Thalassobaculum sp. OXR-137: one gene and its partner. The main gene of each other region encodes a partner of the protein of the gene in region 2 in a complex. Links are inferred from orthologs where the notes say so. Each region holds a gene or a part of one and is shown on either strand. Other genes may lie near its edges. The genes, in order: T8K17_RS20560 and xseA.

Region 1 (7,310 bases), 3.1 Mb from region 2 along the record:
TATTCCGAAGAATATGGGAATAATAAACCGACCCCATTTGATCCGCGCCGGTCTTTCACGCGTAATAGGCGCATCCGCAGCGGCAAGGTGCCGGCCCAATGTCCGCCCCGTCAGACCATCCCCTCAGATTTCCGCTGGCGGCGGAACTGCACGCGCGGCCGTTCGCCGAGTTGGAAGCGCCGGAGCGGGTCTCCCACATCGCGATGCTGACCGGCACCGGAGCCCGGGATACCGAGCGGGTCCGGCTTGAGGAGCTCTGCGCCCGTCTCGGCGGCACCCCGCCCGGTGACGGGGCCACGCACCACATCATGGATTTCGGCACGTTCCGCCTGAAATGGGAGCGCCATACCGAGTTCACCACCTACACCTTCCTGCGGCACGGACCGTTCGACGCGCCTTTCGCCGAACCCGCCTCCTCCCTCGTGCCGGCGGACTGGCTCGCCTCCCTGCCGGGCGAACGGGTCGTCGCCATTCATCTGGCGCTGATCGCCGCCGGCACCGACCGGGCCGAGGCGGAACTGGCCAAGCACCTGTCGCTCGCCTCCCTGTGCCGGGCCACGGTGCTGGCGGGCGCGGCGGAGATCGCCACCGACCACCGGATCGCGCCGGACGGGTTCACCCGCATGCTGGTGTTCGACCGCACCCTGCTGCCGCGCCAGGCGGGCCGGCTGGTGCAGCGGCTGGTGGAGATCCAGACCTACCGCGACATGGCCCTGCTGGCCCTGCCCAAGGCGCGCGAGGCCGCCCCGACCATCGCCCGGATCGACGCCTCCCTGGCGGAACTGACCGGGACCATGACCTCGGCCGGACAGATCGACGACGAGCAGCGGATGCTCGAACGGCTGATCACCCTGTCCGCCGAGATCGAGGAGAACATCGCCGCCACTTCCTATCGCTTCGCCGCGGCCCGGGCCTATCAGGGGCTGGTGAGCGACCGGGTGGCGGAGATCGCCGAGGTGCCCCTGGGCGACCACCCGACGCCGAGCGCCTATGTGGACCGCCGCTTCACGCCGGCCATGCGGACCTGCGAGTCGACGGCGGCGCGGCAGTCCTCTTTGTCGGAGCGGGCGACCCGGGCTGCCAACCTGCTGCGCACCCGCGTCGACATCACCCTGGAGGCGCAGAACCGCGACCTGCTCGCCTCCATGGACAAACGGGCGCGGCTCCAGCTCCGCCTGCAGCAGACGGTGGAAGGCCTGTCGGTGGCGGCCATCACCTACTACGTGATCGGGGTTGCCGGATATTTGCTCTATGCCGTCAAGGCGATGGGAGTGGCGGTCAATGTGCCCGCCGTCCAGGGCTTCGCCGTCCCGGTCATCGCGGCCCTCGTCTGGCTCGGCGCGCGGCGGGCGCGCGCCCGGATCGAACGCGAGAAGGACGAATAGACGCCGCTCAGGCCACCGGTCCGGCCGACATGTCGATGCTGGCGCCGGTCGCCATCAACGCGCCGATCGCCATGGTGACGATGGACTCGGCATGCAGCCCGGCATCCCTGTACTGGACGGCCTGGCTGTCGTGGTCGATGGGGCGGTCCGGCAACACCATCGGCCGCACCGCCAGCCCGCCATCGAGCAGACCCGCATGGGCCAGATGGTGCAGCACCTGGGTGGCGAAGCCGCCGATGGCGTTCTCCTCCACCGTGATCAGCACCGCATGCTCGCGGGCCAGGCGGGTGACCAGATCGGTGTCGATCGGCTTGGCGAACCGGGCATCGGCCACAGTGGTGGAAATCCCCCGTGCCTGCAGCGCATCAGCCGCGGCCAGCGCGTCCTGCAGGCGGGTGCCGAGCGACAGGATCGCGACGGTCGTCCCCTCGCGCACCACCCTGCCCTTGCCGATCTCCAGCGCCGAGCCGGTCGCCGGCAACTCCACGCCCACGCCTTCGCCGCGCGGATAGCGGACGGCGGACGGGCCGTCGTCGATGGCGGCGGCGGTGGCGACCATGTGCTTCAGCTCCGCCTCGTCCGACGGCGCCATGATCACGAAATTCGGCAGGCAGCCGAGATAGGTCAGGTCGAAGGCGCCGGCATGGGTCGCCCCGTCGGCGCCGACCAGGCCGGCCCGGTCGATGGCGAAACGCACCGGCAGCTCCTGCAGCATCACGTCATGGACCACCTGGTCGTAGCCGCGCTGCAGGAAGGTTGAATAGATCGCGCAGAACGGCTTCAGGCCCTCGCAGGCCATGCCGGCGGCGAAGGTCACCGCGTGCTGCTCGGCGATGCCGACATCGAAACTCCGGTGCGGGAAGCGCTCGGCGAACTTGTTCAGGCCGGTGCCGGACGGCATGGCGGCGGTCACCGCGACGATGCGCTCGTCGGCTTCGGCCGCCTGGATCAGGCTGTCGGCGAAGACGTTGGTGTAGCTCGGCGCGTTCGGCTTCGGCTTGGACTGGGCGCCGGTGACCACGTCGAACTTGGCGACCGCGTGATACTTCTCGGCATTGGTCTCGTTAAATGGATGGCCGCGGCCCTTCTCGGTCACCACATGCAGCAGCACGGGGCCCTGCTTGCGGCCCTTCAGCTTCTTCAGGATCGGCACGAGGTGGTCGAGGTTATGGCCGTCGACCGGGCCGACATAGAAGAAGCCCATCTCCTCGAACAGGGTGCCGCCGGTCAGCATGCCGCGGGCGAATTCCTCGGCCCGCTGGGCGGCGCGCTCCAGCGGCTTGGGGAAGTGGCGGGCGACCTGCTTGCCGAGCTCGCGGAACGAGGCAAAGGAGCGCGACGACACGATCTGCGACAGGTAGGCGCTCATGGCTCCCACCGGCGGGGCGATCGACATGTCGTTGTCGTTCAGGATCACCAGCATGCGACTGGCCGAGGCACCGGCGTTGTTCATCGCCTCATAGGCCATGCCGGCGCTCATGGAACCGTCGCCGATCACCGAGACCACGTCGAAATCGTCGCCCAGCAGGTCGCGGGCGGCGGCCATGCCGAGACCGGAGGAAATCGAGGTGGAGCTGTGTGCGGCGCCGAACGGGTCGTACACGCTCTCCGACCGTTTGGTGAAGCCGGACAGGCCCCCGCCCTGGCGCAGGGTGCGGATGCGGTCGCGGCGGCCGGTCAGAATCTTGTGCGGATAGGCCTGGTGGCCGACATCCCAGATCACCTTGTCGCGCGGCGTGTCGAACACATGATGCAGCGCCACGGTCAGTTCGACCACGCCCAGGCCGGCGCCCAGATGGCCGCCGGTCACCGACACCGCGGAAATCGTCTCAGCCCGCAGCTCGTCAGCCACCTGGCGCAGTTCGGCGACGCTCAGCCCCTTCAGATCGTCCGGTGTGGCGATCCGGTCCAGGAGCGGTGTCTCGGGCCGATGGCTCATGATCCTACTTTCCAGTCCGTCAGTTCGTGCGGTCGACGACGTAACGCGCAGCCTCGCGCAGCGGATCCGCCGCCTCGTCGAACACCTCGAGCGCATGCACCGCCTGATCGATCAGCAGATGGGCCTGCGCCCGGGCCCGCTCCGCCCCGAGAATGGACACGAACGTGGCTTTTCCCGCTGCGGCGTCCTGCCCCACCGGCTTGCCGGTCTTCTCGGGGTCGCCCTCGGCGTCAAGCAGGTCGTCGGCGATCTGGAAGGCCAGGCCGAATTCCTGCGCGAAGTTATGCAGAGCCATATAGGACCGATAGGAGCCTTTGCCCAGGATCGCGCCCGCCACGGAGGAGAATGCGAACATCTCGCCGGTCTTCAGGCGCTGCAGGCGGGTGATAGCCCCGATATTCATCTCGCCGTCGCGCTCGGCCAGCAGGTCGATCATCTGGCCGCCGCACATGCCGTGGCCGCCGGCCGCCTGGGACAGCTCGCGCACCAGCTCGATCCGAACCGCCGGATCCGCATGGGTCTCGGGCGCGGCCAGCACCTCGAAGGCCAGCGCCTGCAGCGCGTCGCCGGCCAGGATCGCCGTGGCCTCGTCGAACTGCTTGTGGCAGCTCGGCCGGCCGCGGCGCAGGTCGGAATCGTCCATCGCCGGCAGGTCGTCATGGATCAGCGAGTAGGTATGCATGAACTCGACGGCCGCAGCGACCCGGGCGGCGCAACGCTTGTCGACCCGGAACAGGTTGGCCGACTGCATCACCAGGAACGGCCGCAGCCGCTTGCCGCCCGCCGTGCAGGAATAGCGCATGGCCTCGAACAGCCGCGCTTCGGCGTCGTCCGGTTGGGGCAGCAGCAGGTCCATGGTCTTGTCGACCGTGGCGGCGCACTCCTCCAGCAGGGTCTGCAGGTCGGCCATCGACAGCTCCCCTCAGGCGTCGAAATCGGTGGTGCCGGACGGCTGGCCGCTCTCGTCGAGCTTGATCTTCTCGACCTTGAGGCGCGCCTCCTCCAGCTTCTTCTGGCAGTGCTTCTTCAGCGCCGCCCCCCGCTCATAGGCGGCGATGGCATCGTCCAGCGATCCCCGGCCCTGCTCCAGGGTCTCGACGATCGCTTCGAGCTCGCGCAGGGCGTCCTCGAAGCTCATGGCGTCGACGGGCGCGGCGACGGGTTTGGCAGCTTGTGTATCGGTCACGTCTATCCTCCGGAAAGCGCGCGGAGTGTATGCAGGGTGCGGGTGCGAAACAAGGCCGGCGGGCGGGCCGCGGGAAAGCGCGGATCGTGGCCCGTCAGCCCTTCATGAGCTGCTTCACATGGGCCGCCGTCGACACGGAGAGCGCCTGCAGGTCGTAGCCGCCCTCCAGGCAGGAGACGATCTTGCCGCCGCAGACCTTCTTGGCGACCCGCATCAGCTCCTTGGTCGCCCAGACGAAATCCTCTGTCTCCAGCATCAGCGAGGCCAGCGGGTCGTCGCGATGGGCGTCGAATCCAGCGGAGATGATCAGCAGCTCCGGCTGGAACGCCTCCAGCGCCGGCAGGATGCGGTCGCTCATGGTCTGGCGGAACTCAGGACCGCCGGACATCGGCGCCAGCGGCGCGTTGACGATGTTGCCCTGCCCCCGCTCGGTCGCCGCCCCGGTGCCGGGATAGAGCGGCATCTGGTGGGTCGAGGCGTAGAGCAGGCTGGGCGTGTCCCAGAACGCCGCCTGGGTGCCGTTGCCGTGGTGGACGTCGAAATCCATCACCGCCACGCGCTTCAGCCCGTGCACCTCCTGGGCGTGCCGGGCGGCGATGGCGACGTTGTTGAAGAAGCAGAAGCCCATGGCCCGGTCCGGCTCGGCATGGTGTCCCGGCGGCCGGGTGGCGCAGAAGGCGTTGGCCGCCTCCCCGCCCAGCACCGCGTCGGTCGCGGCCACGGCGGCGCCGGCGCCGCGCAGGGCGGCCTCGCCCGTGCCGGGGGACAGGAAGGTGTCGCCGTCGATCGCCGCCATGCCGGTCTTCGGCACCGCCTCCAGGATGGCGGCCACGTAGCGCTCGGGATGGACCCGGGCGATCTGCTCGACCGAGGCCAGCGGCGCCTCGCGGCGGTCCAGCTTGCTGAAATTCGGTGCCTCGAGCGCCTGCCAGATCGCCTTCAGGCGCGCCGGGTGCTCGGGATGCATCTTGCCCGGCTCGTGGTGAACACAGGCGTCATGGGTATAGAGAAGCGTTGTCATGGGCCGAGCCTAGCAAGCCCCCCGCTCGCGCACCAGCAGCAGCACGGTGTCGCCGGCGTAGCTGACGGTACCGATTTCCGCGTAGCCGACCGACCGGGCCAGCCGGACCGACGCCTCGTTCCGGGGGTCGATGATGCAGTGGGTGCGGAGTACGGGGAGTGACGTATCGATCCAGCGGTGCAGAGCCGTCACCGCCTCCCGGCCGAAGCCCTGGCCCTGGCACCCGCTCGACAGGACCCAGCCCGCCTCGGCCGAGTTCTCGGGTTCGTCCACTCCCTCGCGCCGGAACTGGGCCACGCCGACATCGCCGATGAACCGGCCGGTCGCCCGCTCCTCGACCGCGAAATAGCCGTAGCCGAACAGTGCCCAATGGCCGGCATAGCGCAGCAGCCGCGACCAGCTCTCCTGACGGGTCGACGGCTGGCCGATGTAGCGCACCACCTCCGGATCGGCCCAGAGCCGGGTGATGTTCTCGGCGTCCTCCAGCCGATGCGGCCGCAGGACCAAGCGCTCCGTCTCGATCACGGTCGGGGTGGATGCCATTGGAAAAACTCGCTTTTCGGCCGCTTCCCCGCGCCGCCCATCCAGACATGCCGGCAGCCGGCGGCCCGTTAATAGTTGCGGACTTTGGTATATCTCACCCTGTAGACTTGCAAGGCCGCAGCGAGTGCTACCTTACAATCGCCTAGTGACATCGAGGACTTGCAGACGATGCCCGTTTCGACCCGACCCGCCGGCCTTATCCTCGGGCTTTTGGCCCTATGCGCGTTCCTGAGCACGGCCGATCCGGCCCTGGCCCAGGGGCGGGCCGCCTCGGTCAGTGTCGATCCGGTCACCCGCCAGCCGCTGATCGCCACCGTCAATGTCCTCGGCCGGTTCGTCGCCCGCGAGGCCGGGGTGCTCGCCGCCCGGGTCGCCGAGCAGGTGGACGAGGTCGCGGTGCAGGTCGGCGACCAGGTCCGCAAAGGCGACGTCGTCGCCCGGCTCTCCAGCGACCGATTGACCGCCGAGCGCGAACGGGTGGCCGCCCAGGCCAAGGCGGCCGCGGCCGACATCATCGCCGAGCGGGCCAATCTGGCGAAAGCGCAGCAGACCCTGGACCGGCTGAGCAAGCTGAGGAACTCCAGCGCCCACCGCCCCGACCGGATGGAGGATGCCGAGCGCGACGTGGAGGCGCACCGCGCCGGTCTGCGGGCCGCCGAAGCAGACGCCGCCGTCGCGAAGGCGCAGCTCGACCTGGCGGAAATCGCCCTGGCTGACGCGACCATCACCGCGCCGTATGATGGGGTGGTGACGGTCCGCTACGTGTCCGCCGGCTCCTATGTGCGGCTCGGCGATCCGGTGGTGACGATGCTCAATCACCTGGAACTGGAGATCGAGGCCGACGTGCCGGCCGACCGGACCGGCGGCCTGCGCCCCGGTACCGTCGTCGAGGCCGAGCTGCAGGACGGCACCCGGCTCAGCGCCGCCGTCCGCGCCGTGATCCCGGAGGAGAACACCCGCACCCGCACGCGCGCCGTCCGCTTCACGCCGCAGGACAGCGCCCAGGTGCCGACCGCGGCGAACCAGGCGATCACCCTGGAGGTCCCGCTGGACCAGAGCCGGCAGGTGCTGACGGTCGACAAGGACGCGGTGACCGTCCAGCGCGGCGAGAACATCGTCTTCGTCGTGCAAGACGGCAAGGCGGTCCCCCGATCGGTCCGCCTGGGCGAGAGCGTGGGCAACCGGTTCGAGGTCCTGAACGGACTGGAGGACGGAGAGCTCGCGGTGATCCGCGGC
Region 2 (7,210 bases):
CCACCGGCACCACCACCTCCGCCGACGCCATGGCCAGGCGCCTGCCCGAGGGCGTGATCCACCAGTTCGTGCCGGTCGACCGCCCGGCCTGGGTCGGCCGCTTCCTCGACCATTGGCGCCCCGATCTCGGCATCTGGATGGAATCCGACCTGTGGCCGACCCTGGTGACCGAGGCGGACGGGCGCGGCATTCCGCTGGTCATCGTCGACGGCCGGCTGTCGGTCGGCGCGTTCCAGCGCTGGCGCCGGATGGGATGGCTCGCCCGCCCGCTGTTCGGCGCCTTCGATCTGGTGCTGGCGGCGAGCGCCGATCAGGCGCGGCGGTTCTCCGCCCTGGGCTGCGCCGACGTCCGCTATGCCGGCAATCTGAAGGCTGCCGGCGATCCGCCGGAGGGCAACGAGGCGCTGACCGCGGAAATCCGCGCCGCCGTCGCCGGGCGCCCGGTCTGGCTCGCCGCCAGCACCCATCCGGGCGAGGACGCGGTGGTGCTCGACGCCCATGCCCGGCTCGCCTCCGGACGACCAGACCTGCTGACGGTCATCATCCCCCGCCACGTCACCCGGGCCGACGAGATCGCCGGGTTGATCCGGGCCCAGGGCCTGACCGCCGCGCGCCGGTCCGCGGGCGAGACGGTGACCTCCGGCACCGCCGTCTATCTCGCCGACACGATGGGCGAGGTGGCCGGGTTCTACTCCGCCATCCCGGTGACCTTCCTCGCCGGGTCCCTGGTGCCGGTCGGCGGGCACAACCCGATCGAGCCGGCCCATTGCGGGACCGCCCTCGTCTTCGGGCCGCTGATCCCCAACAACCGGGATGCCGCCGACGCCCTGCTCGCCGCCGACGCCGCGCGGGAGGTGACGGACGCCGAGAGCCTGGCCCAGACCGTCGGCGCGCTGCTCGACTCGCCCGAGTCGGCCGCCGCCATGGGCGGGCGGGCGCGGGCCGTCGCCGCCGAGGGGCGCGCGGGCCTCGTCCGGATCCTCGACGCGCTGACCCCGCTCCTTCCGGGCGGGCCCCGATGAAGGCCCCCGGCTTCTGGACGACCGGCGGCTGGCCGGCGGCTGCCCTCGCCCCGGCAAGTTGGCTGTGGCGTCTCGGCGCCCAGATCCGCAGGGCCACAACCACAACTTACCGTCCGGCGGTGCCGCTGATCTGCGTCGGCAACGCCACCGCCGGCGGCGCGGGCAAGACCCCGACGGTCCTCGCCGTCGCCGCCGAGCTGATCGTCCGCGGCAGCCGGGTCGGCCTGCTGTCCCGTGGCCATGGCGGCACCCTGAGCGGGCCGGTCCGTGTCGATCCGGCGGTCCATGGCAGTGCCGAGGTGGGCGACGAGCCGCTGCTGCTGGCCGCCGCCGCCCCAACCGTGATCGCCCGGGACCGGGCGGCCGGCGCGCGGCTTCTGGAGGAGATCGGCATCGACGTCATCGTCATGGACGACGGGCTGCAGAACCCGTCCCTGATCCCCACGCTCAGTCTTCTCGTGGTCGACGGCGGGGCGGGGATCGGCAACGGCCAGCTGATGCCCGCCGGCCCCCTGCGCGAGCCCTGGGACGCCGCCCTGCAGAAATCCGCCGCCGTGGTGCTGATCGGCGACGACCGGACCGGGATCGCCACACGGGTGGGCGACCGGCGGCCGCTGCTGCGCGCCGTTCTGGAGCCGTCGCCGGCCTCCCTCACTCTGCGCGGTCAGCGCGTTCTCGGTTTCGCCGGGATCGGCCGCCCGGATAAGTTCCGCGAAACCCTGACCGAGATCGGCGCCGAACTGGTCGGGTTTCAGGCTTTCGCCGATCACCACGCCTACCGGCCGCTGGAGGTCATGGAACTGGTCGAGCGCGCGGTGGGCCTGAACGCCATCCCGGTCACCACCGCGAAGGACGCGGTGCGCCTGCCGCCGGAGGCCCGGCCGATGGTCACGGTCGTGGACGTGTCGCTGAGCTGGCGGGATCCGGCGGCGATCGCCGCCCTGCTCGACGGGATGACGCCGTAGCGTCTACTGGCCGGGCATCGGCGGGACCACGAAAGCCGGGTCCAGACGCCGGTCGTACCAGTTCATCCGCCAGTCGAGATGCGGGCCGGTCGCCCGGCCGGTCGCCCCGACCGTGCCGATCACGGTGCCCTGCCTGATGTGCTCTCCGACCTTCACCGCGACGCTGTCCATATGGATGAAGGTGCTGGACAGGCCGTGGCCGTGGTCGAGGATCAGGGTGCCGCCGGTGTAGTAGTGGTCGGTCGCCGACAGGGTCACCAGACCGTCTGCCGGCGCCACCACCGGCGTGCCTTTGGGGACCGCGATGTCGATGCCGTAATGGGGCTGGCGCGGCTGGCCGTTGAGGATCCGCTGGCTGCCGTACACGCCGGAGATCGGTCCGGTGACCGGCCAGATGAAGCCGGAGCGGAAATCGGACTCGACCCGGTCGGCCGCCCGCGCCGCCTTCACCTCGGCCTGATCGCGCTGGATCCGGTCCAGCACCTCCTTGGGCGGGGTCACCATGGTGTCCGGCAGGCCGTCGATGCGCTGAATCCTGAACTCGCGCGGCGCCACATCGAGGGTCCGGGTCTCCGCCGAGCCGTCCGGCGCGGTGATCACCAGGGTGGAGGTCACCGGCGCATCCCGGTGGAACCCGAAGACGAAGACGCCGTCGCGGTCGACCACCACCGGAATGCCGTCCAGCACAAGCTTTGTGCCCGGATCGGTCTTGCCGAACACCACACCGCCCTGAGTGAAGCTTCCGTTGAAGGTGGTCTCCGCCCGCGCCACCGTCGACAGCAGGAGGAGACAGGCGATCGCGAGGAACCGGCGCATCAGAACAGGGTCTCCTGGGTGGGGGTGGGGGTGTCGGACGAGGATGCCGGTGTCGGTTTGGCCTTGGGCTTAGGTTTCGCCCCGCCGCCCCCGGAGGGTCCGGACCCGGCGCCGATGACCGCCGAGGTCTCGCCGTCCCGGAACCGCAGGGACACCGTCTGACCGGCGCTGGTCTCGGCGGCGGATTTCACCGGCGCGCCGGACTCGTCGCGCACCAGGGCGAAACCGCGTTCCAGCACGCGCTCGAAGGAATTGGCGTTGAGGAGCTTCTCCAGGGAATCGACTCGAGTCTTCTCTACCTTCAAACGCCGGTCGTAGGCCGCCTCAGCTCTGCGCAAATATCTGTCTAGTTCCCGGGCGCCGTCGACCACGGAGCGCTCGATCGGTCCGACCCGCAAACCGCGCGCCACCGTGTCGAATCGTCCCCGGGTGCGGGCCAGGATCTCCGCCGGCGAGGGGATCGGCCGGTCGACCGCATATTTCAGCCGGTCGAGCAGAGCGGTGATCCGGCTCAGCGAGGTGCCCGAGGCATAGTCCAGCCGCTGCTGCGCCTGCTCGATCCGAGCGCCCGGGTCGCCGAGCCCACGGGCCAGTCCGGAGACGATGGTCCGACCCTCGTTCAGCCGGCGGCTGACGGCGCCGGTCAGCCGGGCGGTGTCCTCGGCGATGCGGGCAATCAGGTCGGTGCGCACCGGCACCGCCATCTCGGCCGCCGCGGTCGGGGTCGGCGCCCGGCGGTCGCTGGCGAAGTCGATCAGGGTCGTGTCGGTCTCGTGGCCGACGGCGGAGATCAGCGGGATATCCGAGCCGGCGGCGGCGCGCACCACCTCCTCCTCGTTGAATGCCCAGAGATCCTCCAGGCTGCCGCCGCCGCGCGCGACGATCAGCAGGTCCGGACGCGGCATCGGCCCGCCCTGCTCCGGCAGGCTGTTGAAACCGCGGATGGCGCGGGAAACCTGATCCTTCGCCGCGTCGCCCTGGACCAGAACCGGCCAGACGATGACATGCACCGGGAAGCGATCGGCCAGCCGGTGCAGGATGTCCCGGATCACCGCCCCGGTCGGCGAGGTGACCACGCCGATGACGCCGGGCAGGAACGGGATCGGCCGCTTGCGGTCGGCGTCGAACAGGCCCTCGGCGGCGAGCCGCTTGCGTCTGTCCTCCAGCAGCTTGAGCAGCGCGCCCTCGCCCGCCAGCTCCATCTGCTCGATGACCATCTGGTACTTGGAACGGCCGGGATAGGTGGTCAGCTTGCCGGTGGCGATGACCTCCATGCCGTCCTCGGGCTGGATCGACAGCCGCTGGGCCGCTCCCTTCCAGCACACGGCATCGAGCACCGCGTTCTCGTCCTTGAGCGTCAGATAGACGTGGCCGGAGCCGGCGCGCATGGGCCGCGACACCTCTCCGCGCACCCGCACGCGCTCGAAACTGGATTCCACCGTGCGTTTAACCGCCAGGCTGATCTCGCCGACGGAGAACTCCGGCAGGTTTCCGACGGTGTCGGATCCGGGAGGTGGGGCTGCGTCTTCCATGGGTCTCCGTAACACCGATCGGCCGCCGTCGTCACGGGGCAACGAATTCTATTTCCGGCCCCCATTCCCGCATCATCCACAGGGACATGACAACCAATGGAAGATTCGATGACAAACTCCATCGCACAATACGTCCTCCAGGGCGATTTCCGGGCCGCCAGCGCCGTCGCCCGCGAGCAGGGCCTGCCGTCCTATGCCGAACTCGTCAGGACGGCGGAGTTTCTCTCCGCCACCGCCTGGCTCGCCACGGACGCCCCGGACCCGCACATCCGCGAAGAGGCGGAGCGGGTGCTGCGCGCGGTCGCCGCGATCTCTCCCCGTTGGGTGGAGAATGCGGTACCGCGAGCCCCGGTTCCCGAGCTCATGCCCCGCACCAAGGCAGCATTCGACAGCTTGATGGTCCGGGCTCTGGGGGATCGCGGATATTACCATCCGGTCAGCCTGCCCGGCCTCGACGGCCCCGTCCCACCAAGCCGCTTCAACGCACCGGACCGCAGCGGGGCCTATCACACCACGGAATGGACCCTGGCCAGGCCGCTGCTGGAGCGGGCCTGCGGCGGCAGTCTGCGCGACCGGGTGATCGTCGATGCCGGATGCGCCGACGGCTTCTTCTCCCTCAACCTCGCCCGCGCGGGAGCCCGGGTCGTCGCCCTCGACGTCGCGGTCACCATGGCCCTGCGCACCGCCACCTTTTGCGCCCTCAACGGCCTGGGCGACCGGGTGACCGTCCAGCTCGGCCCGGCCCAGGATCTGCCGGCGATCCTCGACCGCCTGCGCGCGGCATTTCCCGGACTGGAGCGCGTCGATGCCGTCTGTGCGCTGGGGCTGATCTATCACTTCGACGACATGACCGGCCCGCTGACCGCACTGACCGGGCTCGGCGCCCCGATTCTGTTCGAGCTGCATGCCTGCCCGCCGGAGGACGAGGCGGCGTTCGACCCGGCCCACCACCGCAATCCGGAGCCGGTGTCCCTGCCCTGGCTCTCCGCCTGGCTGCGACGGTCGGGGTTCGACACGGTGCCGGAACCCCGCTGGCGTGCGGCGGCCGAAGCGCTCGCGGACCGGCCCCGAATTCTGCGCCACGAGATGCTTCTCGCCCTGCCGGCGGCGGACCGGCCGGCGGAATGACGACGGTGTGGCATGGCCCGGCGGCACGGCGTATGGTCCGCGCCTGCCGCCGGACAGGCCGCGCGGCGGGATGAAGGATCGGACCTGGAGAAGCCTGACATGCGCATTCTGGTCGTGGGTTCCGGCGGGCGCGAGCATGCCCTGTGCTGGGCCATCGCCGCCTCGCCGCTGGTGACGAAGCTGTTCTGCGCCCCCGGCAATGCGGGCATTGCGCGCGAGGCCGAATGCGTGCCCATCGGCGTGGACGACCATGACGCCCTGGTGGCCTTCTGCACGGACTCCGCCGTCGATTTCGTGGTGGTGGGCCCGGAAGGGCCGCTGGTCGCCGGCCTGGTCGACAGGCTGGACGCCGCCGGCATCAAGTCCTTCGGTCCGACGGCCGCCGCCGCCGTGCTGGAAGGCTCCAAGGCCTTCACCAAGGACTTCTGCACCCGCCACGACATTCCGACCGCCGCTTATGGCCGCTTTACAGATCCCGAGGCCGCCAAGGTCTATATCCGCGAGCAGGGTGCGCCCATCGTGATCAAGGCCGACGGGCTGGCCGCCGGCAAGGGCGTGATCATGGCTGAGACCCTCGACGAGGCTCTGGAAGCGGTCGACGCGATCATGGCCGACCGGGCGTTCGGCGAGGCCGGGGCGGAGATCGTCGTCGAGGAATGGATGATCGGCGAGGAGGCCAGCTTCTTCGCGCTCACCGACGGCAAGGCGATCCTGCCGCTCGCCGGCGCCCAGGACCACAAGCGGGTCGGCGACGGCGATACCGGGCCGAATACCGGCGGCATGGGCGCCTATTCCCCCGCCCCGATCGTCGACGACGCCATGGCCGCCCGCATCGTGAAGGAGATCATCGAGCCGACCGTCGCCGGCATGGCGGCGGAGGGTCGCACCTTCCGCGGCGTGCTGTTCGCCGGGCTGATGATCACCGACGGGGGGCCGAAGCTGATCGAATACAACGTCCGCTTCGGCGACCCGGAATGCCAGGCGCTGATGCTGCGGGTGAAGGGCGACTTCCTGTCCGCCCTGATCGCCACCGCCGACGGCCAGATCGACCACTTCCACCTGCGCTGGCACGACGACACCGCGCTCTGCGTGGTCATGGCCGCCAACGGCTATCCGGGCGCCTACGAGAAGAATACGGTCATCGCCGGCACCGAGGCGGTGGAGAGCGACGACGTGGTCGTGTTCCATGCCGGCACCACCAAGGGCGAGGACGGCAGCCTGCTGGCCACCGGCGGCCGGGTGCTGGGGGTGACCGCCATCGGCAAGGACGCCTCCGAGGCTCGGACACGGGCCTATGCGGCGGTGGACGGGATCGATTGGCCCGGCGGGTTCTGCCGGCGCGACATCGCCTGGCGGGCGCTGCAGGGCTGAGCCCCGGTCACCGGCCGGACGCGGCCCGCGCCTCGGCCACGAATTGCCGCGGCGTCTTGCCGGTGACAGTGCGGAAGGCATGGGCGAAGGCGCTGGGCGTCTCGAAACCCACGTCATAGGCGACGGCCGTCACCGGACGCCCCTCGCAGAGCCGTTCGATGGCCACCAGGATCCGGGAGTGACGCCGGAGTTCGCGGAAGGTCATTCCGGTCTGCACCCGCACCGCCCGGATCAGGCTGCGCTCGGAAAAGCCCAGCCGCTTCGCCCATTGCGCCAGCGTCATCGGATCCGCCGGATCGGTGTGGAGATGCGCCAGCAGGTCCGCGACGCGCGGATCGGCCGGATAGGGCAAGCGCAGCGGCGGCAGACCCGCCTC

The links.
Region 1: the proteins of xseA (region 2) and T8K17_RS20560 are in contact, whole or in part, in a cryo-EM structure (PDB 8TXR), measured with the Escherichia coli proteins. The link is inferred for Thalassobaculum sp. OXR-137 from one-to-one orthologs.

The regions. Positions count from the first base shown.
Region 1 is NZ_CP139715.1:4,412,285-4,419,594, forward strand. What follows is about bases 2,879-5,864. They hold T8K17_RS20560 (exodeoxyribonuclease VII small subunit), read right to left. Parts: upstream 4,511-5,864; coding sequence 4,247-4,510; downstream 2,879-4,246. Other genes in these bases: dxs (1-deoxy-D-xylulose-5-phosphate synthase), read right to left, coding at 2,879-3,324; T8K17_RS20555 (farnesyl diphosphate synthase), read right to left, coding at 3,344-4,234; T8K17_RS20565 (histone deacetylase family protein), read right to left, coding at 4,605-5,531; T8K17_RS20570 (GNAT family N-acetyltransferase), read right to left, coding at 5,541-5,864. Outside these bases: T8K17_RS20545 (DUF3422 domain-containing protein), read left to right, coding at 99-1,385; more of dxs, read right to left, coding at 1,393-2,878; more of T8K17_RS20570, read right to left, coding at 5,865-6,074; T8K17_RS20575 (efflux RND transporter periplasmic adaptor subunit), read left to right, coding at 6,243-7,310. UniProt on the Escherichia coli protein: Bidirectionally degrades single-stranded DNA into large acid-insoluble oligonucleotides, which are then degraded further into small acid-soluble oligonucleotides.
Region 2 is NZ_CP139715.1:1,349,064-1,356,273, reverse strand. The notes cover bases 2,070-4,955. They hold xseA (exodeoxyribonuclease VII large subunit), read right to left. Parts: upstream 4,336-4,955; coding sequence 2,803-4,335; downstream 2,070-2,802. Other genes in these bases: T8K17_RS06425 (class I SAM-dependent methyltransferase), read left to right, coding at 4,444-4,955; T8K17_RS06435 (M23 family metallopeptidase), read right to left, coding at 2,070-2,803. In the rest of the region: T8K17_RS06445 (3-deoxy-D-manno-octulosonic acid transferase), read left to right, coding at 1-1,022; lpxK (tetraacyldisaccharide 4'-kinase), read left to right, coding at 1,019-1,987; more of T8K17_RS06435, read right to left, coding at 1,991-2,069; more of T8K17_RS06425, read left to right, coding at 4,956-5,463; purD (phosphoribosylamine--glycine ligase), read left to right, coding at 5,563-6,834; T8K17_RS06415 (helix-turn-helix transcriptional regulator), read right to left, coding at 6,842-7,210. UniProt on the Escherichia coli protein: Bidirectionally degrades single-stranded DNA into large acid-insoluble oligonucleotides, which are then degraded further into small acid-soluble oligonucleotides.